Linked DNA regions of Sorangium aterium. The protein of the gene in region 1 interacts with the protein of each later gene in a pairwise test. Links are inferred from orthologs where the notes say so. Each region holds a gene or a part of one and is shown in the gene's direction. Other genes may lie near its edges. The genes, in order: secA and secG.

Region 1 (10,642 bases):
CCCGGAGCATCCGCTGGGCGAGGTTCTCGTTGATGTAGAGCCGCTGGAGCCCCTTGTCGTTGTCGGTGACGACGAACTGGGTGCCGTCCTTGATGACGTACACGTCCGGGGTGATGGCGATGGTCTTCTCGTCGACCTCGGCGAAGTTGCGCGCCGGCACGCTCTCCAGCTTCTGGATCTCCTGGACCGCGTCGTAGACGTCCTCCAGCGGGATCTTCAGCGCCTTCGCGATCGCGGGGAAGTTGCGCCGCTCCACGTTGTGGAGGTGGTCCTTGATGATGGCCATCTCGATGTCGTCGAAGCCCAGCACCTCCGCCTGCACCCGCAGGCACTCCGACAGGTCGCGGGCCGCGACCCCGACCGGATCGAAGCGCTGGATCATCGACAGCACCTCCTCGGCGTCCTCGGGGTGGAGCTCCGCCTCCCGCGCCAGGTCCACGAGGCTGATGTCGGGCCCCTTCGTGCCGTCCGGACGTTCGCCCCCCTTGAGGTCGAGGTACCCCTTCTCGTCGAGGTTGCCGATGACGAGCAGCGCGAACTGCCGCTCGTTCTCGACGAAATCGCTCATCTGGAGCTGCCAGAGCAGGTGGTCGCGCAGGTTCGACGGCTTCGTCAGGTTCTGGTCGATCGGCGGCAGCTCTTCGAAGCCGCCCCGGTGCGCGGGCATGGCCTGCTGGAGCTGCCTGTTTTCCAGGAATTGCTCCCAGTCCACCTCCTTGACCCGCTTCTCCGTCTCGCGCGCCGCGATGTCGGTGTCTCGGTCGAACCGCTCGCCGTTCTCGAGCCGCTGCTCCGTGGGCAGGTCGGCGTTCCTCCCCCGCTGATCCGCCTTGTCGCCGTCCCGCGCCTTCGGGTCGGTCATGTCGTCCGCGAGGACAGGGTTGCCGTCCAGCTCCTTCCTGATCTCGTCGACCAGCTCGAGCCGTGAGAGCTGCAGCAGCCGGATGGCCTGCACCAGCTGCGGGGTCATCACAAGCTGCTGCGACAGCTTGAACTGGAGCTTCATCTCCATGCCCATGAGGAGCTCCTTCTCTCAGTTCGCCGCCAGCGCCACCCGCCGAACGGGGGCCGGGGCATTGCGCGAGGTTCGTGCCATCGAGTGTCTCATTGGTGGCCTCACCCCCAACGTAGCATCGAACGGGGCAGCGGCCCGGGTCTTGCTTTCACGTCTGCACCAAAAAATAGCGCAGGGCTTGCATCCTACACCGCTGAACATGGTTTCAGCCTTCGCCGCGGTAGATTTTTCGCCCCGCGCGGAGCTCTGCCCGCAGCCAGTTCGGATTGGCCCCCATCTGCCGATCGTTGCACTATCGGCCGCCGATCGGGAGGCTTGAAATCCCGAAAGGTTGGGCGAAGGCGCGATGGGAAAGCCGAAGGTGCGCGGACCTACGCGCGGGCACGGGATGGAGGGCGTGCGCGGCGGGGCGTCGTCGCCGGATGTCGAGAAGGAGCGGATCCTGTCTCGCTCGCCCCTCGCGTCGCTGGCCTCGCCGAGCCGGCGTGCGCTGTTCGAGCTCGGCAGGGTCGAGCGGCTCACGCGCAGGCAGTGCGTTTGCCAGCAGGATGCGCCGCCGAGGCACCTGTTCCTGATCGGGGCGGGTCGCGTGAAGGTCGAGCGCGTCGCCGACGGTCGGGTGGTTCCGCTCGGGCACCGCGGGCCCGGCGACCTCGTCGGCGAGGGCGCCCTCGCGGGCGCGACGGTCTCCTCCGAGAGCGCGACGGTGCTCGACGAGGGGGACGCGCTCGTGGTGCCGCTCGCCGGTCTCGAGCGGCAGCTCGCGTCCGACGCGGCGCTCCGCGGCGCGCTCGCCGCGGCGCTCGTGGCGCGCAAGCTCGAGACCGAGGCGCGCCTCGGCTCGCTGCTCCTCTGCACGGTCGAAGCGCGCCTGATCGAGTTCCTCCGCGCCGCTGCGCGGCGCTGGGGGCAGCCCCACACCGCTGGACAGCTGGTGTCGGCGCCGTTCACGCACGCGGACATCGCGCTGCTGATCGGGTCCACCCGCGAGACGGTCACCCTGCTGCTGGGCAAGCTGAAGCGCGCCGGCCTGATCGCGTTCGACCGGCGGCGGATCGTCATCCGGGATGGCGAGCACCTCGAGGCGCACGCCGCGACGGCCTGAGCGTCCGCCCGGAGGGGCCGCTGCGCGGCCTGCGCTGGAGCCGGTACACCGCGGCGCCGTTCGGCTCGATGAAGGTGCGCCGCTCTGCGGGGCGGCCTCCCGCGCCTTCCACGCCCGCCGCAGCGCCAGGCGCGCTCGGGCGGCTCCCCTCCAGCTCGCCGATCTCGCCCTGGACCAGACGGAGGCGAGGAAAGATCCCGGACTGCGTGGATTCCCGGGCGCGGAGGTCGACGAAGATCGTGCTGAGCAGCCGACCGAAGGCGTACGGCTTGAGCAGGACCTCGCTGACGTCGTCCGTGCCGTCGCACGAGGCCGGCTCGTCGGCACAGAAGATAACCCGCCGGGGCATCGTGCCCTCGCGCCGCAGGCGGCCCAGGATCTCCCGGGCGCCTTTCGTTCCGGGGGCGAGATCGATCAGCGCGACGTCGTAGACGCGCTCGCGGGAGAGGGAGATCGCTTCCTCCAAGGTCGCGGCCGGGCTGACGAGCGCGCCGCGGTTGCAGAGGAGGAGCGCCGTGGCCCTCCGGAGGACATGGTCCTGATCGAGGAGGAGAACGTTCGGTTGGTACGTCATCGGGTATCCCTGCGGCTTGCAGTCGAATTGCCCCGCATCGACGAGGACGGCGACGAGCGCGCCCCCTCCGTCGTTCAGCGGCAGCATCCGCGTCCGCGGACGGTCCCCCCTTCGCAACGCACGTGCCGAGGGGGAGGCGCCGCCGCCGCCCGGGCCTCGTTTCCCCTGTTCTCGGCGGCAACCCGGTCGTTCGAGCGTCGCTGCCGGTGAGGCTGCCCCGCCGACCCCGGGGCCGCCGCTGTGCCCATTTCGCGCTCCCTCCGCAGCGCCTCTCCGCCCCGACGAAGAGCGCCCCCCCACCCTGTCGGCTTGCCCACCGCGTCCTTGGCCGTCGGTGGGCGGTTCGTGCGCACGGGCCAGCCCAGGTTTGCGGCCCCTCCAGGGCGGCGCGGTCCGCCGATCCGCCGGTTGCTCCAGGCTCGACGTACCGCGGGCCACATGTCCGGACCGCTCGCGCTGCCCCGACCTGACGCGTTCGGCGCAACGCAGCAAACTGATTTTCCCGCTTGATGAGGCTGGCGTGGGGTGCCACAAGCGTCCGCGCGCACGAGTGGCGGAATTGGTATACGCACCGGTTTTAGGTTCCGGCGCCGCTAGGCTTGGGGGTTCGAGTCCCCCCTCGTGCACCACGGCTTGGCGCCTGGAGGACTCGACCAGCTCGCGGCGTGACGCGCCGCCCCGGGGCGCCTCCGCCGGGTAGCCCGGGACGGTCGTGGTCCGCTGGGCGCGCGGCGCGGGGACGAGCGTTCGTCGTCGGGCCGCGCGCGGATTTGAGGACGAACGCGTGATGGGGCCCGGGCCGCGGAGCCTCGGACGGCCTCCGGCGGCCTCCAGCGGATCGCCTCGGCGGCGTCGTCGACCGCGCGCGCGGTCCCGGAATTGCGCGACGCCCGCGGCGCGACTACGTTCGCGTTCCTCGGCCGGACCCTCTCCTCCCACCTGACCGCCGCGGAGCCAAGGCACGTAAAGATGTTCACTTGGGCGATGAAGAAGATTTTCGGCACCTCGCACGAGCGTGCCATCCGCCGCATGCGACCCCGGGTCGAGGTGATCAGCAGGATGGAGCCGGAGCTGCAGAAGCTCTCGGACGCCCAGCTCCGGGCAAAGACGGCGGAGTTCAAGGAGAAGCTCGCCAACGGGGCGACGCTGGACGACATCCTGGTCCCGGCGTTCGCGGTCTGCCGCGAGGCGTCGAGGCGCGCGCTCAAGATGCGCCATTACGACGTGCAGCTCATCGGCGGCATGGTGCTCCACAACGGCTGCATCGCCGAGATGCGCACCGGCGAGGGCAAGACGCTGGTCGCGACGCTCCCCTGCTATCTGAACGCCCTCGAGGGCAAGGGCGTCCACGTCGTCACGGTGAACGATTACCTGGCGCGGCGCGACGCCGAGTGGATGGGCAAGCTGTACGGCTTCCTCGGCCTGTCGACGGGCGTGGTCGTCAACCAGCAGGGCGACGCCGAGAAGCGCGACGCGTACCGCTGTGACATCACGTACGGCCAGAACAACGAGTTCGGCTTCGACTACCTGCGCGACAACATGAAGTTCTCGGCGCTCGAGTACGCGCAGCGCCCGCTGCACTATGCGATCGTCGACGAGGTCGACTCCATCCTCATCGACGAGGCGCGGACTCCGCTCATCATCAGCGGGCAGGGGGAGCGCTCGAGCGACAAGTACCGCACGATCAACGAGGTGATCCCGCAGCTCCGGAACGAGGAGCATTACGCCGTCGACGAGAAGGCGCACTCGGTGACGCTGACCGACGAGGGCGTGGAGACGGCAGAGCGGCTGCTCGCCTCGCTCCAGGTGCTCAAGGGCACGAACCTCTATGATCCGGTGAACCTCGAGACGCTACACATCCTGAACCAGTGCTTGCGCGCGCACACGCTCTACAAGCGCGACGTCAACTACATGGTACGCGACGGCAAGGTGCTCATCATCGATGAGTTCACCGGCCGCGTCCTGGCGGGGCGCCGGTGGTCGGACGGCCTGCATCAGGCCGTCGAGGCGAAGGAGAACGTCCGGATCCAGGAGGAGAGCCGGACGATGGCGACGATCACCTTCCAGAACCTCTTCCGGCTGTACAAGAAGCTCTCCGGGATGACCGGCACCGCGGACACGGAAGCGGCGGAGTTCCACAGCACGTACAAGCTCGACTGCGTCATCATCCCCACGAACAAGCCGGTGGTCCGCGTCGACTACGAGGATCTCGTCTACAAGACCGAGAAGGAGAAGTTCACGGCGGTCATCAACGAGATCCTCGAGAAGCACGAGCTCGGCCAGCCGATCCTGGTGGGCACGACGAGCGTCGAGAAGAGCACCGCGATCAGCCGGATCCTGACGAAGCGGGGCGTGAAGCACAACGTGCTGAACGCGAAGCACCACGAGAACGAGGCCTACGTGGTCGCGCAGGCGGGCCGCAAAGGGGCCATCACGGTCTCGACCAACATGGCGGGTCGCGGGACGGACATCATCCTGGGCGGCAACGCGGAGATGCTCGCCAAGCTCAAGTTCAAGGAGCAGAACCGCCAGCCCGAGGCGGAGCCCGAGGCGTTCGAGGCTCTGGTCGAGGAGATCAAGAAGGAGTGCACCGCGGAGGGCGACGAGATCCGCGAGATCGGCGGGCTGTACATCCTGGGCACCGAGCGGCACGAGTCGCGCCGCATCGACAACCAGCTGCGCGGCCGCGCCGGCCGCCAGGGCGACCCCGGGACGTCGAAGTTCTACCTGTCCCTCGAGGACGACCTCATGCGCATCTTCGCCGGGGATCGGGTGAAGAACCTGATGGAGCGCATGGGCATGCCCGACGACGAGCCCATCGAGCACCCGTGGGTGACGAAGAGCGTCGAGAACGCGCAGAAGAAGGTCGAGGAGCGCAACTTCGACATCCGCAAGAACCTGCTCGAGTACGACGACGTGATGAGCGCGCAGCGCAAGACGATCTACGACATGCGCCAGTCGCTGCTCGTCGGCCGTTACTCTCCCGAGATCATCGACGAGGAGGGGAAGCCGACGGGCGAGAAGCGGACGATCAAGCCGCTCGCGTCCATCGTGGAGCTGGTCCGGCCGGACGTCGGCTACCTGCTCGGCATGTTCGCGAACGACCCGGTGATGCCGCTCGACGCGGACGGCAACCGGCGCGAGATCGTGCGAAAGGACTTCGAGAAGACGGAGCGGTTCGTCGAGCTCGAGAACATGCAGCGCGAGATCTACACGCGCTGGGGCGTGAAGCTCGAGCTCGAGTCGCGCGCCGACAAGGTCCTCGAGATCTACGACGAGTGCTCGGAGCTCATGCCCCTGGCGCTCACCGAGCAGCGCGAGCGGCTGCTCGATCTGATGGACCGGATCATCGGCGCGATGGTCGAGGAGTCGTGCCCGGCCCGCAAGCCGCCGGAGGACTGGGACTGGGGCGGCATCTTCCAGGGCTTTCGCGAGCACTTCGGCGTCGAGCTGCCGGACGACATCGCGCACATCGGCGACCAGGAGACGCTGGCGCGGGAGCTCTACGACCGCGCCGAGAAGGCGTACGAGAAGCGCGAGGAGGAGATCGGCGTCGAGCTGTCGCTGCGCATCTTCCGCCACCTCTACCTGGAGGAGCTCGACAAGGCCTGGGTCGACCACCTGACCGACATGGACCACCTCCGCGACGGCATCGGTCTGCGCGGCTACGGGCAAAAGGACCCGAAGCAGGAGTACAAGAAGGAGGGCTACAACATGTTCGTCAACATGGTGGCCCGCGTCTCCTCGAACGTGGTCACGAAGCTCTTCAGCGTGAACGTCAGGCGCGCCGAGCAGGAAGAGGCGCAGATCGAGGCTGCGGATCGCGAGCGGCACGCTGCGGCGCTGCTCGACGCCGTCGCGCAGCACGACGAGTCCCTCCCGATCGGCGCGAACCCTGCCCCGGCGCTCCCGCAGCCTGCCGTCATGCAGGAGCAGGAGTGCCCCTGCGGCAGCGGCCAGCCGTTCAACAAGTGCCATGGTGTCGAGGACGAGGCGACGGCCTGAGCCGGCGCTTCCTGCCCGCTCCGCCTGATAGCTAGAACGAGGCAGCGAGGGCCCCTGCCAGGCCCTTGCTCCTCGGCATCTCACCCCCGCATGAACACCGCCTGAGGACCGATCCATCGGTTCCCGGAGGCAGCATCATGAAGGTGTTCATCGATTCAGGGGATATCGCGGAAATCAGGGAAGCGCAGTCGATGGGGGTCATCGACGGCGTCACGACCAACCCGTCGCTCCTCGCCAAGGCCGGCAAGCCGACGAAGCGGGCGATCGCCGAGATCTGCGAGGTGGTCGACGGCCCCATCTCGGCCGAGGTGGTGGCGGTCGAGAAGGACGCGATCCTCCGCGAGGGTCGCGAGCTCGCGAAGATTCACCGGAACGTGGTGGTCAAGGTGCCGCTCATCGACGAGGGGCTCAAGGCCGTCCGCATCTTCGCTTCCGAGGGCATCAAGACGAACGTGACCCTCTGCTTCTCGGCCGCCCAGGCGCTGCTCGCGGCCAAGGCTGGGGCCACGTTCGTGTCGCCGTTCGTCGGGCGCGTCGACGACGCCGCGGGAGACGGGATGGATCTCGTCCTGCAGGTCGTGACCATCTTCAGGAACTACGGCCTCTCGACGCAGGTGCTCACCGCGAGCGTACGGCACCCCGTCCACTTCGTGCAGGCCGCCATGATCGGCTCGCACGCCGCGACGATGCCGCTCAAGGTCATCAAGCAGCTGATCAAGCACCCGCTCACCGACGTCGGGCTCGCGCAGTTCTTGGCAGATGCGAAGAAGATCCCCGAGCTGGTATAGCGATCCCGTGGCCGAGAAGCGCAAGGAGAGCTCGGGGACGAAGCGCCGCGGGAGCCGCCCGGCGGCCCCCGCGGTCGTGTCCGTCACGACGCAGGGAGGGCCCTTCAAGGGGGTGTCGACAGCGGTCGTGCGCCGGCGGGCGAGCAAGATGCTCGCCCACCTCGCGTTGGAGGGCGTGGAGCTCTCCGTCGCCCTGGTGAACGATGAGGCCATCCACGAGCTCAACCGCAGCTACCGGCGCAAGGACAAGCCGACCGACGTCCTCGCCTTCCCGCTGCTCGACCAGAACGGAGCCAACTCGCGCAGGCGCGGCCGGCGAGGTCCCGTGGATCCGTCGGTGTGGCGCGGTCTTCTCGGCGACGTGATCGTCTCGATCGACACGGCCGCGCGGCAGGCCGCCGAGCGAGATCGCCCGCTGCTCGACGAGATCACGATGCTGCTCGGGCACGGCCTGCTCCACCTGCTCGGCTATGACCACAAGACCGACGCAGAAGAGCGGGAAATGACGGATTTGACCCGTGAGCTCGAGGTCGCGGCGGCGTCTCGAAGCAACAGCACCACTGTAATCAAACCACATCGCAGCACCGCGACGCCAAACGCGACGCCAAAGAAGACGGGGGCGCGATGAGTTATCGCTTGCGATGCGAAACCTCGCTTGTTAAACGGACGCCCCCTTTCGACTTGGAGGAGACATGCCCGGTTCGAACAAGCTGACCAAGGCGCAGATGATCGTCGGTCTTGCCGAGGCCACCCACCTCGACAAGAAGTCCGTGGCCAGCGTGCTCGATGCGCTCGGCGAGCTGGTGAAGAAAGAGCTCGGTCCGGAGGGGCCGGGCGAGGTCACGGTTCCGGGCCTCGTGAAGATCAAGGCGAAGGAGATCCCGGCCACGCAGGACCGGGAAGGCGTCAATCCGTTCACGAAGCAGCCGATGACCATCAAGGGCAAGCCGGCGAGCCGCAAGCTCCGCGCGGCGCCCGTCAAGGCGCTCAAGGACGGCTGAGCGGCGCGTCCGTGGCCGCAGCTTGCGTCGCCGCATCGGGCGGCGCGAGCTCCGGGGGCCCCGCAGGCGGTCGCGCCCCCGAGCTGACGCCCCGGGCTCGTTGCGGGGCCTTCGCTGTGGAGCGTCGCGCCCGGAGCGCACAGCCGATGCTCGCGAGGGCGAGCAGCGTCGCCATCGGGGCGTCGCCCAGCCGGGTGTAGAGCGTCAGCGGCGTGTCCCTGATCGAGGGGGTCGCAAAGGTCACCCCCGGCGCTGCGCTCTCGTCGCGGCTGCGCACCACGCCTCGGGCGTCGATCCACGACACGACGCCGAGGTTCACGGCGCGCACGAGATCCCGGCGCAGCTCGATGGCACGCATGACCGCGAGCCTCGCGTGCAGCTCGGGCTCGGCGCTCCCGGTGAACCAGGCGTCGTTCGTGATGTTGACGAGGAGGCTCGGGGCGAGCGTCCCGGTGATCCGCCGCCCCACCCCGGTGAGCGTGTCCTCGTAACAGTTGAGCACCCCGATCCGGAGCGCGGGCCCGTGCTCTCGGGGCAACGTGAGGGCGCGCGGCTCTGCGCCCGGGATGAGCCCGCCGCTTTTCTGGAAGATGCGCCGCAGCCAGGGCAGGTAAGCGCCGCCCGGGACCGTCTCGCCGAACCAGAGCAGCTGCAGCTTGTCCTGCGTCGGCTGCATGCTCCCATCAGGGAGCACGAGGGTCGCGGAGTTGTAGCTGTTCCGTTCCTCGACGCCGTCGGCGGCCTTCACGGGCGGCGCCTGGGTGATGAGCCCCGCGAGGATGGGGCCGCGGATGTCGGGCCCCAGGATCGCTCGACCGCCGCGCGGCGCCTGCCGGGCGCTGTGCGAGAGGGGGTAAGGATACGCCGCCTCGGGCCAGAGGGTGAGCTCTGCGCCGCCGGCCTCGGCCTCCCGGGTGAGCTCGTGCAGGGTCCGCAGGATCCGCGGGTGGTTCTTCGCTTGCCAGCGCTCATGCGGCCCGACCGCCTGGTTGACGAGCGCGACCCGCGCCGTCGGCAGGCCGGCGCTGGCGCGCTCGACCGCGGCCATCCGCAGCGCACCGTGGACCGCGAGCAACCCGAACAGCGCGACGCTCGAGAGCGCCGGGTAGAGGATCGCTCGGGGCAACCGAAGGCGGACGGGCCGCGATTCCTGAGCGAGCGCGCTCTCGAGCGGCCGCCCGCCCGGCGCTCTCCCCGAGGCGGCCAGACCGGCGCGGGTGAGCAAGGCCGCCCCGACGGCGAACAGCACGGAGACGCCCCGCTCGCCGATGAGGTCGGCGAGCTGCACGAGCGCCGGCCAGGGGCTCATGAGACCGGCAGGAGTCCAGCCGAAGACGGTCGGGATGGCCACGGCGGCGAACACGCCGGTCGCAAACGCGAGCTCGAGGGGAGCGCGCAGCCGCCGGATGAGCGCGCTCGTGATGCCGCCGCAGACCGCCCAGACCAGCGACTGAGCGGCCGCGAGCAGCACCAGCGCGAGGTACGAGGCGGCCGCGCCGAGAGGTGTGAACCGCTGGATGACCTCTGGCACGAAGCGCAGGCCCACGATGCCCGCCGCCGTTCCCCACACAGCGCCGCGCCCGAAGGCGCGCCAGACCGTCGGGGCGTCGTGGACGGCGGCCGCCAGCAGGGCGAGGCCAACGATGACGGCGGGGACCAGATCCGTGGGCGGCGCCGTGAGGGCGAACGTCGCGCCGCCAGCGAGCGAAAGGAACAGCGGGGCGCGGCCACGGAGCGCGCGCATGATCGAGGCCTGGGGCACGATGCGGCGTTATACCGCGTGGAGACGGTCCGGACCGCGACCGCGACGACGGCCTGGCCGAGCGCAGGACGGACGCGCACCGCACGGTCAGGGCGGACAGGAGGCTATGACGAGCCGCTCACCAGTAGATGCTGAGCCCGCCGCGGAAGAGCCCGCCGCCCGATGTGTTGGTCGTGCGGCCGGTGTCTGGATCCGTGAACTCGGGAACGAGCCCACCGTCCGTACGGCTGCGCACGAAGCCGAGCGCATCGACGTTCAAGGCGATGCGAGGGGAAAGCCGGAACTCGAGGCCGATGCCGCCGTGCGCACCGAAATAGTCGTACTCCGTATTCGGAACGAACTCGGTGCTGCCAGCCGCGGCCTCGCTCGAGGAGCGATCGACCTCGGCGTGC
Region 2 (9,904 bases), on another replicon or contig:
GGGGCGCTCCGGCGCCGGGCGATCTACCAAAACGATGGCGCAGGCGGAAGGTTCCGCGGGGTGCGCCGCGAGCGCCTTGTGGGTTGCCGGAGGCGTGCGCGCCGGGTACTTTCCTTTCCCGACAGGGCGTCCGCTCTGCATCGGGCCGATAGGCTGGCGCGGCCTCGGTCAACCCACGGGGCGCGCCCCGCGCACCACCCGCGCGGCCCCGAACATGAACAGCGCGGCACCGACGGAGACAATCATGGCAGGCGAGCACGTCGTCACCTTCACCAACGAGAATTTCGAGTCCGAGGTCATCAACTCCCCGATCCCCGTGCTCGTGGACTTCACGGCCACCTGGTGCGGACCCTGCAAGCAGCTCGCGCCGATCGTCGAGACGATCGCCAAGGAGTCCCAGGGCACGCTGAAGGTCGGCAAGCTCGACATCGACGCGGCGCCCAAGCTCGCCCAGAAGTACAACGTCCGCGCCGTTCCGACGTGCATCCTGTTCCGGGGTGGCGAGAAGGCGGGCTCGTACACCGGCGTCGCGAGCAAGGAGAAGCTCCTCCGGGAGCTCGGCGTCTGATCCGCGGCCGCGCGTGACGCCGGCGCGACAGCGCCCGAGCGCGCCAGCGCTCCCCTTCCCACAGACCGAAACCACCCCAAATACCGACCGAAAGCCCTCCCGGCGAGGCGCCGCTCCGGCCAGCCGGCCGCGGCCCCGCCGCCGCCGGCGCTCCACGTCGCCGGCGCCCCGCGGCTGAGGCTTTGCTTGACCGTCGCGCGCGAGGTGACTACGACTCGCGCCGGCCACTTTCCCAGGAGTTCGCGATGGCGACGAAGATCGCAATTAACGGTTTTGGGCGCATCGGACGCTGCATTGTCCGCGCGCTTTACGAGCGCGGCGTGAAGGATATCGAGCTGGTCGCCATCAACGACCTGACGGATCCGGCGACGCTCGCCCACCTCTTCCAGTACGACTCGATCCACCGCGAGTTCAAGGCGGCGAAGGTCGGTCACGGCGACAAGCACATCAGCATCGGCGATCGGAAGATCGAGGTCCTCGCGCTGAAGGATCCGGCCGAGCTGCCGTGGAAGAGCCTCGGCGTCGACATCGTCCTCGAGTGCACCGGCCTCTTCACGGACAAGGCGAAGGCCGCCGGCCACATCAACGCGGGCGCCAAGCGCGTCATCATCAGCGCGCCGGCCAAGGGCCACGACCTCACGGTCGTGATGGGCGTGAACGACGAGCTCTACGACGCGCAGAAGCACACGGTCATCTCGTGCGGCTCCTGCACGACGAACTGCCTCGCCCCCATCGCCAAGGTGATGCTCGACAACTTCGGCATCGTCCGCGGCCTGATGACGACGGTCCACTCGTACACGAACGACCAGCACCTGCTCGACATCCCGCACCGCAAGGGCGACCTGCGCCGCGCGCGCGCCGCCGCCGTCAACATGATCCCCTCGAGCACCGGCGCCGCGAAGGCGCTGTCCGAGGTCATCCCGGCGCTCAAGGGCAAGTTCGACGGGCTCGCGATCCGCGTCCCCACGGTCGACGTCTCGCTCGTGGACCTCACCCTCGAGACCGAGAAGCCGATCACGAAGGAGAGCATCCACGCCGCGATGAAGCAGGCCGCCGAGCAGGGGCCGATGAAGGACGTCCTCAACTACACCGATCGGGAGCTCGTCTCGGGCGACTTCATCGGCTCGCCCGCGTCGAGCACCTTCGACTCGACCATGACGTCGGTCCTCGGCGATCGCTTCGCGAAGATCTTCTCGTGGTACGACAACGAGTGGGGCTTCTCGAACCGCATGATCGACCTCGCGCAGCTCGTGGCGAGGAAGGGCGTCTAGCGCCGTGAAGCTCACCGGAATCCGCTCCGTCGAAGACCTCGCCGCCGCCGGGGGCGCTGCTGGCCTCAGCGGCAAGCGCGTCTTCATCCGCGTCGACTTCAACGTCCCGCTCGACAAGAAGACGGGCAAGATCACGGACGACTCGCGCATCCGCGAGGCGATCCCGACGATCAAGCTCGTCATGGAGGCGGGCGCGAAGGTGATCCTCGCGTCGCACCTCGGCCGCCCGAAGCCGGGCAAGACCGAGGGGCTCTCGCTGGAGCCGTGCGGGGGGCGGCTCAGTGAGCTCACGGGCTACGAGGTCCACCTGCCGGACGACTGTGTCGGCGACTCGCCCAAGAAGGTCATCTACGACCTCCGGGCGGGCCAGATCTGCCTCCTCGAGAACCTCCGCTTCCACGAGGAGGAGGAGAAGGACGACGAGGGCTTCGCGCGCCAGCTCGCCGAGCTCTGCGACGTCTACGTCGACGACGCCTTCGGCGCCGTGCACCGCGCCCACGCGTCGGTGCACGCGCTGCCGCGCCTCATGCGCGAGCGCGCCGCCGGCCTCCTCCTCCAGAAGGAGCTCAAGGCGCTGACCCGGCTCGTCGATCGCCCGGAGAAGCCTTACGTCGCCGTCCTCGGCGGCGCCAAGGTCTCCGACAAGATCGACGTCGTCGAGGCGCTCCTCAACGTGGTCGACACCCTGTGCATCGGCGGCGCGATGGCGAACACCTTCCTCGCCGCGCAGGGCAAGAACCTGCAGAAGAGCCGGATCGAGGAGGACAAGCTCCCGCTGGCGCGCACGATCATGAGCAAGGCGCGCGATCGGGGCATCCAGCTCCTCCTGCCCGTCGATGCCGTCGTCGCCTCGAGCATCGACGCGACGCAGGGCGAGCCCGCGTCCGTCGACGCGATCCCCGAGGGCACGATGGCGCTCGACATCGGCCCCCGGTCGATCGAGCAGTTCGGCCAGGCGATCGAGAGGGCGAAGACGGTGTTCTGGAACGGCCCGATGGGCCTCTTCGAGACGCCCGCCTTCTCCAAGGGCACGTTCGACGTCGCGCGCATCATGAGCGGCGCCTCCGGCTTCACGGTGGTCGGCGGCGGCGACAGCGCGGCGGCGGTCAAGCAGGCCGGCGAGCACATCGCCAAGGGCTTCGATCACATCTCGACCGGCGGCGGCGCTTCGCTCGAGCTCATCGAGGGCAAGCGTCTCCCGGGCGTCGAGGCGCTCCGGTCGGCCGAGGTGAGCGAGTGAAGCCCGTGAACGATGGGGGCACGCCCGGGGAGGCGGGAGCCGCCTCGCGGGCGGCCTCGCGTCGTCCGCTCATCGCCGGCAACTGGAAGATGAACGCCGGGGGCCAGGACGCATGTCCTCTCTCGGCGGCCGTCGCCAAGGCGACGCGTGAGCTCACCCGGGCCGAGGTGGTGGTCGCTCCGCCGTTCACGGCGATCGCCGCCGTGGCCCACGAGCTCGCGGAGGCGAAGAGCGAGGTCGGCATCGCCGCGCAGAACATGAGCGCGGAGGTCTCCGGGGCGTTCACCGGCGAGATCTCCTCGGGCATGCTCAAGGACGCGGGCGCGACCTGGGTGATCCTCGGGCACAGCGAGCGGCGGCAGCTCTTCGCCGAGACCGACGAGTCGGTCGCCCGGAAGGTCGCCTCGGCGATGGCCGCCGAGCTGCGCCCCATCGTCTGCGTCGGCGAGACGCTCGAGCAGCGCGAGGCGGGTGACACGCTCGCCGTGGTCGAACGGCAGGTCCGCGCCGTCCTCGACGAGCTCGCGAAGCAGCCCGGCTTCGGCGTCATCGCCTACGAGCCGGTCTGGGCGATCGGGACGGGCAAGGTCGCGCGCGCCGAGGACGCTCAGGAGGTGCACGCGTTCATCCGCGGCCTGCTCGCGAAGGCCTCGGAGGACCTCGCGGGCGTCACGCGCATCCTCTACGGCGGCAGCGTCAAGGCCGACAACGCCGAGGCGCTGCTCGCCCAGGACGACATCGACGGCGCGCTGGTCGGAGGGGCTTCGCTCGACGCCGCTGGCTTCGCCAAGATCGTCGAGGCCGCTCACCGACTGGCGGAGCGCGCGGAACAGGGGTAGATCGCAGGCCGCTCCCGTCTCGCCGCGGGAGCGCCGGCCTGTCCTGCCGCCCACTTGCCCCCCTGGGCCCCTCGCGCGGGCCAGACTCACCCAGCTGAAAGACGCCGATGCTTCACACGCTCCTCAACATCGTGCACGTGTTCGTCTGTCTGTTCCTCATCCTCGTCGTGCTCCTCCAGCAGGGCCGCGGGGGCGGGATGGGCTCGGCCATGGGCGGCGCGACGGCGCAGGTGTTCGGCGGCCGCGGCGCAGGCAACTTCATGACCCGCCTCACGGCCGTCTGCGCTGCCGTCTTCATGGCGACGAGCGTGTCGCTCGCCTACCTCTCGTCGGCAGGCGACCGCGAGCTGCGCGAGTTCGAGAAGTCCCAGGAAAAGTAGGCTCGCGTGCTGGGGCCCGCCCCCGCGCCGGGGAGGGAAGCGGGCAGGGCGCTCGACGTGGGGTCGTCCGTGGAGGCGGCGTCGGCCGCCTCCGTCCCTTTCGCGCGCGACCTTGCCCTCGTCGCCCTCGCCAAGGCGGTCGTCTCCGCCCTGGTCCTCGCGCTCGGCTTCCGGGCGGTGAGCGACGACGACTTCGCGCGCGTGGTCCTCGCGCAGGCGTGGGCCCACGCGCCCCGGCTCGACCCGACGGGGACGAGCTGGCTGCCTGTCCCTTTCTGGCTCAACGGCGCGCTCTTCCGGGTCTTCGCGCCGACCCTCGAGGTCGCCCGCGCCATCGCCTTCGCCCTCGGCCTCGCTTCGGCCGCGCTCGTCCACCTCTCCGCCCGCTGGATCACGGGCGACCGCCGCGCCGCGCTCGCCGGCGCCCTGCTCGCCGGCGCCTTTCCCTGGAGCGCTTGCCTCGGCGTGGCGACGGTCCCCGAGCTGCCGACCGCCGCCCTGTCGCTGTTCGCGGTGGCGTCGCTCGTCACGCCGCCGGCCGGGCCTGCGCCCCCGGCCGGACGCGCCCTCCTCGGCGCGTTCGCGCTCGTGCTCGCGACGCTCTCCCGCTACGAGCCCTGGTCCGTCGCCGTCGCCTTCGCGGCGATGGCGCTGCTCGCCGCCGCCCGCCTCGGCCAGGGCCGCGGCGCGCAGGCGAAGCTCGCGCTCGCCGCGCTCATCGCGCTCGCCGGGCCCGCCGCGTGGATCGCGTGGAACCGCGCCGCCCACGGCGACGCGCTGCATTTCCTCGCCCGCGTCGCCTCCTACCGCAGCGCGATCGGCCCGGGCGGCGACGGCGCCCTGCTGCGGCTCTTCGCGTACCCTGCCGCGATGGTCCGCGAGGAGCCGGAGCTCTTCGTGTGGCCCATCGCCATCGCCCTCGTCGCCTGGCGCGCCCGCCGCGGCGCTGCGCCGGGGGCAGCGCGCCCGCTCCCGCCGCTCCTTCGCGCGGCCCGTCCGTACGCGCTCCCCGGCGCGGTCGCCGCCTTCCAGATCGCGGCGCTCTCGCTCGCCCTCGTGCGCGACGGCGCGCCCACCCACCACCCCGAGCGAGCGACCCTCCTCGCGCTGCTCTTGCTCGCGCTCGCCGTCGGGGATCTCTCGGCGCGCGCGTTCCGGGGCGCCTCGGCCGGCGCGCGGCGCGCCCTCGGCGGCGCGCTGCTGGTGGTGCTCGCCCTCGGCGCCTTCTTCCGGCCGCACCTGCGCCGCGAGCACTTCAATCCGCGGAGGGACGAGGTCGCCATCGGCCGCGTCGCCGCGGAGCTCACGCCTCCTTCCGCGCCCCTCCTCCTCGAGGTCGTCGACTATGGCCACCTCGCGGCGCTCGCCGCCCTGGGGCGTCCCGAGGGGGTTCACCCCGATCGCTCGATCGATCCCCGTGATCCGCCTGTCCGCTCGAGCTTCGAGGACCCGGCCTCGCTCGCGCGCCGCGCCGCCGGCCTGGGCGCCGCCTACCTCATCGGGCGCGTCAGGCCGCCCGTCATCGATTTCGCCGGCCCGCCGCTCGCGACGCGCGGCGCCTGGGGGATCTGGCCGGTGCCTCCGGCAGGCGGCGCGCTGGGGGCCCTGCCGGAGGGTGGCCCCAGCGGCCCCGCGGACAGGGCGCCATGAGCGAGCCTGCAAAGCCCTTCTTCGCGCACCCGTCTGCGTGCATCGACGAGCCCTGCGACATCGGCGAGGGGACGAAGGTGTGGCACTTCTGCCATATCTCGGCGGGGGCGCGGATCGGCCGCGCCTGCGTCCTCGGCCAGAACGTCTTCGTCGCGGGCACCGCCGTCATCGGCGATGGCGTCCGGATCCAGAACAACGTGTCTCTTTATGACGGCACGCTGGTCGAGGACGACGTGTTCCTCGGCCCGTCCGCGGTGCTCACCAACGTCGTCAACCCGCGTGCCCCGATCGACCGCCGCGCGTTCCTCGACACGACGCGCATCCGTCGCGGCGCCACCGTGGGCGCCAATGCCACCATCGTCTGCGGCGTCACGATAGGGCGCCATGCGTTCGTCGGCGCCGGCGCGGTCGTCACGCGCGACGTGCCCGACTATGCGCTCGTCACCGGCGTGCCGGCCCGGCGCACCGGCTGGATGAGCCGCCACGGTCACAAGCTCGTCGCCGCGCGCGACGGCCTCCTGCGCTGCCCCGAGAGCGGCTATCGCTACGAGCGCCGCGGCGACATCGTCCGCTGTCTCGACCTCGACGAGGACGCGCCGCTCGCCCGGCCCCGCGCCGCGGCCACGCGCCATTACCGCGATCCCCTCTCCGCGGAGGACACCGACGGATGACCGCCCCTGTTCCCTTCTTCGATCGAGCCCGCGGAGATCTCGCCCTGCAGGACGAGCTCTCCGCCGTGTTCCAGTCCGTCCTCCGGAGCGGCCACTACATCCTCGGTCCGGAGGTCGAGGCCTTCGAGTCGGAGTGCGCCGCGTACCTCGGCGTCCGGCACGCGATCGGCGTCTCTTCCGGCACCGACGCGCTGCTCGTCGCGCTGATGGCGCTCGGCGTCGGCGCGGGCGACGAGGTCGTGTGCCCCGCATACACGTTCTTCGCGACCGCGGGCGCCATCCACCGCTCCGGCGCCACGCCGGTCTTCGCGGACGTGCTCCCTGGCTCGTTGAACATCGACCCCGCCTCGACGGCGCGCGCCCTGACGGAGCGCACCCGGGCGATCCTCGCCGTCCACCTCTTCGGCGACTGCGCGCCCATGGATGAGCTCCTCGCGATCGCGGGCGGCCGTGGCCTGCCGGTCATCGAGGACGCGGCCCAGGCGTTCGGCGCCGAGCGCGGCGGCCGCCGCGCGGGGGCGCTCGGGCTCATGGGGTGCTTCTCGTTCTTCCCGACCAAGAACCTCGGCGGTTTCGGCGATGGCGGGCTCGCGACCACCGACGACGACAAGCTCGCGGAGCGCGTCCGGACGCTCAGGGCGCAGGGCGCTCGGAGGAAGCACCATCACACCCGTATCGGCGGCAACTTCCGGCTCGACGCGCTCCAGGCGGCGCTCCTCCGCCGCAAGCTCCCGCGGCTCGGCGCGCTCCTCGAGCGGCGGCGCGAGCACGCCGCGCGGTATGCCGCGCTGCTCGGCGGGCGAGATCTGCCGCTGACGCTGCCGGACGCCGGCGCTGCGGGGCATACGTTCAATCAGTATGTCATTCGCCTGAAGGATGCCTCTCTGCGCGATCCGCTGCGGAGCTCGCTTGCGGAGCAGGGCATCGGCACCGAGATTTATTATCCCGCGCCGCTCCACCTCCAGCCTTGCTTCGCGCAGCTTGGCCCGCCGGAGGGCTCCCTTCCGGTCGCGGAGGCGGCGGCGCGCGACACGCTCGCGCTCCCCATCTTTCCCGAGCTCACAGGCGACGAAGTCACCCGCGTGGCGGCCGCCATCGCTTCATTTTTCGGTTGAACCAGACGCTTCGGCGCAGCGGCGTCAAGGCGCCGCGTCGGTGACCCTCCGCGCGCCGGGCCGCGCTGGGCGCTGGCGGTGGACGGCGGCGCGGGCAAACCGGGAATCTCGCTGGGGCGGTCCTGCCCACGGGGAAGGGCCGCGCGACCCTGCCTGTGCTAGACGTGCGCGCCATGAGCGTCGAGGTTGGCATCGTCGGACTGCCCAACGTGGGCAAGAGCACCCTGTTCAACGCGCTGACGGCCGCCAAGGCCGAGGCGCAGAATTACCCCTTCTGCACGATCGAGCCCAACGTCGGCGCCGTCCCTGTCCCTGACGACCGGCTCACGACGCTCGCGAAGTTCATCAAGACCGAGAAGATCATCCCCGCCATGGTGCAGGTGGTCGACATCGCCGGGCTCGTGCGCGGCGCGAGCACGGGCGAGGGGCTCGGGAACAAATTCCTGAGTCATATCCGTGAGGTAGATGCCATCCTCCACGTGGTCCGCTGCTTCACGCTCGCGGACGTCGTGCACGTCGACGGCGGGGTCGACCCGCTCCGCGACATCGACACGATCGAGACGGAGCTGATGCTGGCCGACCTCGGCTCCCTCGAGGGGATGCTGGAGCGCACGCGGAAGCAGGCCAAGGGCGACAAGGAGCTCCTCCCGAAGATCGCGCTCATGGAGAAGTGCCTCGAGGCGCTCCAGGCCGGAAAGCCCGTCCGCGGGCTCTCCTTCGACGACGAGCAGCGGAAGGTCGTGAAGACGTTCGGCCTCATCACGGCGAAGAAGGTCCTCTACGTGGCGAACGTCGACGAGTCCGACGTCTCCGGCACGGGCCCGCTCGCGACGAAGGTGCGCGAGCGCGCCGCCTCCGAGGGCAGCGGCGTCGTGCCGGTCTGCAGCAAGCTCGAGGCGGAGCTGAACGAGCTCGCGCCCGACGAGCGCAAGGAGATGCTCGAGAGCCTCGGCATGAAGGAGCCGGCGCTCTCGACGCTCGCGCGCGAGGCCTACCGGCTGCTCGGCCTCCAGAGCTACTACACGGCCGGTCCCAAGGAGATCCGCGCCTGGACGATCCCGATCGGGTGTACGGCGCCGCAGGCCGCGGGGGTCATCCACAGCGATTTCGAGAAGGGCTTCATCCGGGCGGAGGTCTACAGGGTGGACGACCTCGTCGAGCACAGGACCGAGGCCGCCATCCGCGCCGCCGGCAAGCTGCGCGTCGAGGGCAAGACGTACGTCTTCCAGGACGCCGACGTCGCGCACTTCCTCTTCAACGTCTGACCGTCCGCCCCACGAGCGCGCCCGCTGCCGTCGGGCTCCGCGAGCGCGCTCGGTGCGCCCCTGCTGCGCGGGCGGCGCGGCACCGCCGTTGCTCCTCCGGCGTTCGCGCAGGCGCGGTGTGCCGGCCACGACCGCCGGCCCTCCGCGGACTCGCGCTTCTCGGACGGAGGCAGGACGGTGCCCAGGGCGAGCGTCGGCGCGTGGCGTGTGCTGGTTCTCCTTGCCTCGTCGGGGAGCGCCGTAGCGGGCTGCGTCGCGGCTCCCACCGACGTCCCGCCCGAGGAGGCGGGCGCCCCGGATCCGGGCGTCGGCGCGGAGCGGGCGCCTGTTCCGCCCGCTCCGTGCGATCTGCCGCGCGGGTTCTCGGAGGGCGCGCCGCCCCGCTTTCCTGCGGCGCCCGCGCCGGCCATCGGCCACAGCCTCTCCGCGGAGCCCGGCGACGACGTCTTCGGCCGTTTCCTGCGATCCACCGTCGTCTTCTGCGGGCCCGACGAAGAGCCCTATTTCCTCCACTACCGCTTTTACCTCACTGGCCCGTTCTCGGGCCGCTGGCTGCGCCCGCCGCTGGCCCAGCCGCTCTGACCGCGCCTCGCTGCCCAGCCCGCCTGGCGGCCGTCGCCGTTCGTCGGCGTTCGTCCCCGTCCTGTGGCCGATGGCCGCGGCGCCCCGTCCGGTTTTTTGACCCCCTGGATCCGCTCGGCTACCTCCTTCGCCCTTCACGAGACGAAAGGACGATCATTTGGGCGCACTCAAAGGATCCATCTCATTCTCGAAGTTCTATGTCCGCGGCGAGCTCACCGAGGGGTTCCGCGACAGGTTCGTCGAGCGAATCCAGCTCCGCGCGTTCCGGCCGCTCACGGTCGAGGAGGACGCGGAGCAGCGCGCCGGGTGGTGCTCCATCGAGA

What was found.
Region 2: the proteins of secA (region 1) and secG interact in binary tests that used the Escherichia coli proteins (3 or more experiments, as listed by UniProt). The link is inferred for Sorangium aterium from one-to-one orthologs.

Annotation. Positions count from the first base shown.
Region 1 is NZ_JAQNDK010000002.1:1,346,840-1,357,481, reverse strand. The notes cover bases 3,364-6,899. They hold secA (preprotein translocase subunit SecA), read left to right. Parts: upstream 3,364-3,678; coding sequence 3,679-6,699; downstream 6,700-6,899. Other genes in these bases: fsa (fructose-6-phosphate aldolase), read left to right, coding at 6,837-6,899. Outside these bases: rpoN (RNA polymerase factor sigma-54), read right to left, coding at 1-1,018; POL72_RS20105 (Crp/Fnr family transcriptional regulator), read left to right, coding at 1,362-2,120; POL72_RS20100 (DNA-binding transcriptional response regulator), read right to left, coding at 2,074-2,781; more of fsa, read left to right, coding at 6,900-7,487; rRNA maturation RNase YbeY, read left to right, coding at 7,459-8,115; POL72_RS20075 (HU family DNA-binding protein), read left to right, coding at 8,180-8,488; lnt (apolipoprotein N-acyltransferase), read right to left, coding at 8,475-10,232; POL72_RS20065 (outer membrane beta-barrel protein), read right to left, coding at 10,369-10,642. UniProt on the Escherichia coli protein: Required for protein export, interacts with the SecYEG preprotein conducting channel.
Region 2 is NZ_JAQNDK010000005.1:1,333,303-1,343,206, forward strand. What follows is about bases 2,864-5,661. They hold secG (preprotein translocase subunit SecG), read left to right. Parts: upstream 2,864-4,025; coding sequence 4,026-4,298; downstream 4,299-5,661. Other genes in these bases: POL72_RS43295 (phosphoglycerate kinase), read left to right, coding at 2,864-3,079; tpiA (triose-phosphate isomerase), read left to right, coding at 3,076-3,918; POL72_RS43310 (hypothetical protein), read left to right, coding at 4,305-5,661. Also shown: trxA (thioredoxin), read left to right, coding at 245-568; gap (type I glyceraldehyde-3-phosphate dehydrogenase), read left to right, coding at 814-1,839; more of POL72_RS43295, read left to right, coding at 1,844-2,863; more of POL72_RS43310, read left to right, coding at 5,662-5,948; POL72_RS43315 (acyltransferase), read left to right, coding at 5,945-6,619; POL72_RS43320 (DegT/DnrJ/EryC1/StrS family aminotransferase), read left to right, coding at 6,616-7,734; redox-regulated ATPase YchF, read left to right, coding at 7,908-8,999; POL72_RS43330 (hypothetical protein), read left to right, coding at 9,177-9,581; POL72_RS43335 (hypothetical protein), read left to right, coding at 9,739-9,904. UniProt on the Escherichia coli protein: Subunit of the protein translocation channel SecYEG. Overexpression of some hybrid proteins has been thought to jam the protein secretion apparatus resulting in cell death; while this may be true it also results in FtsH-mediated degradation of SecY.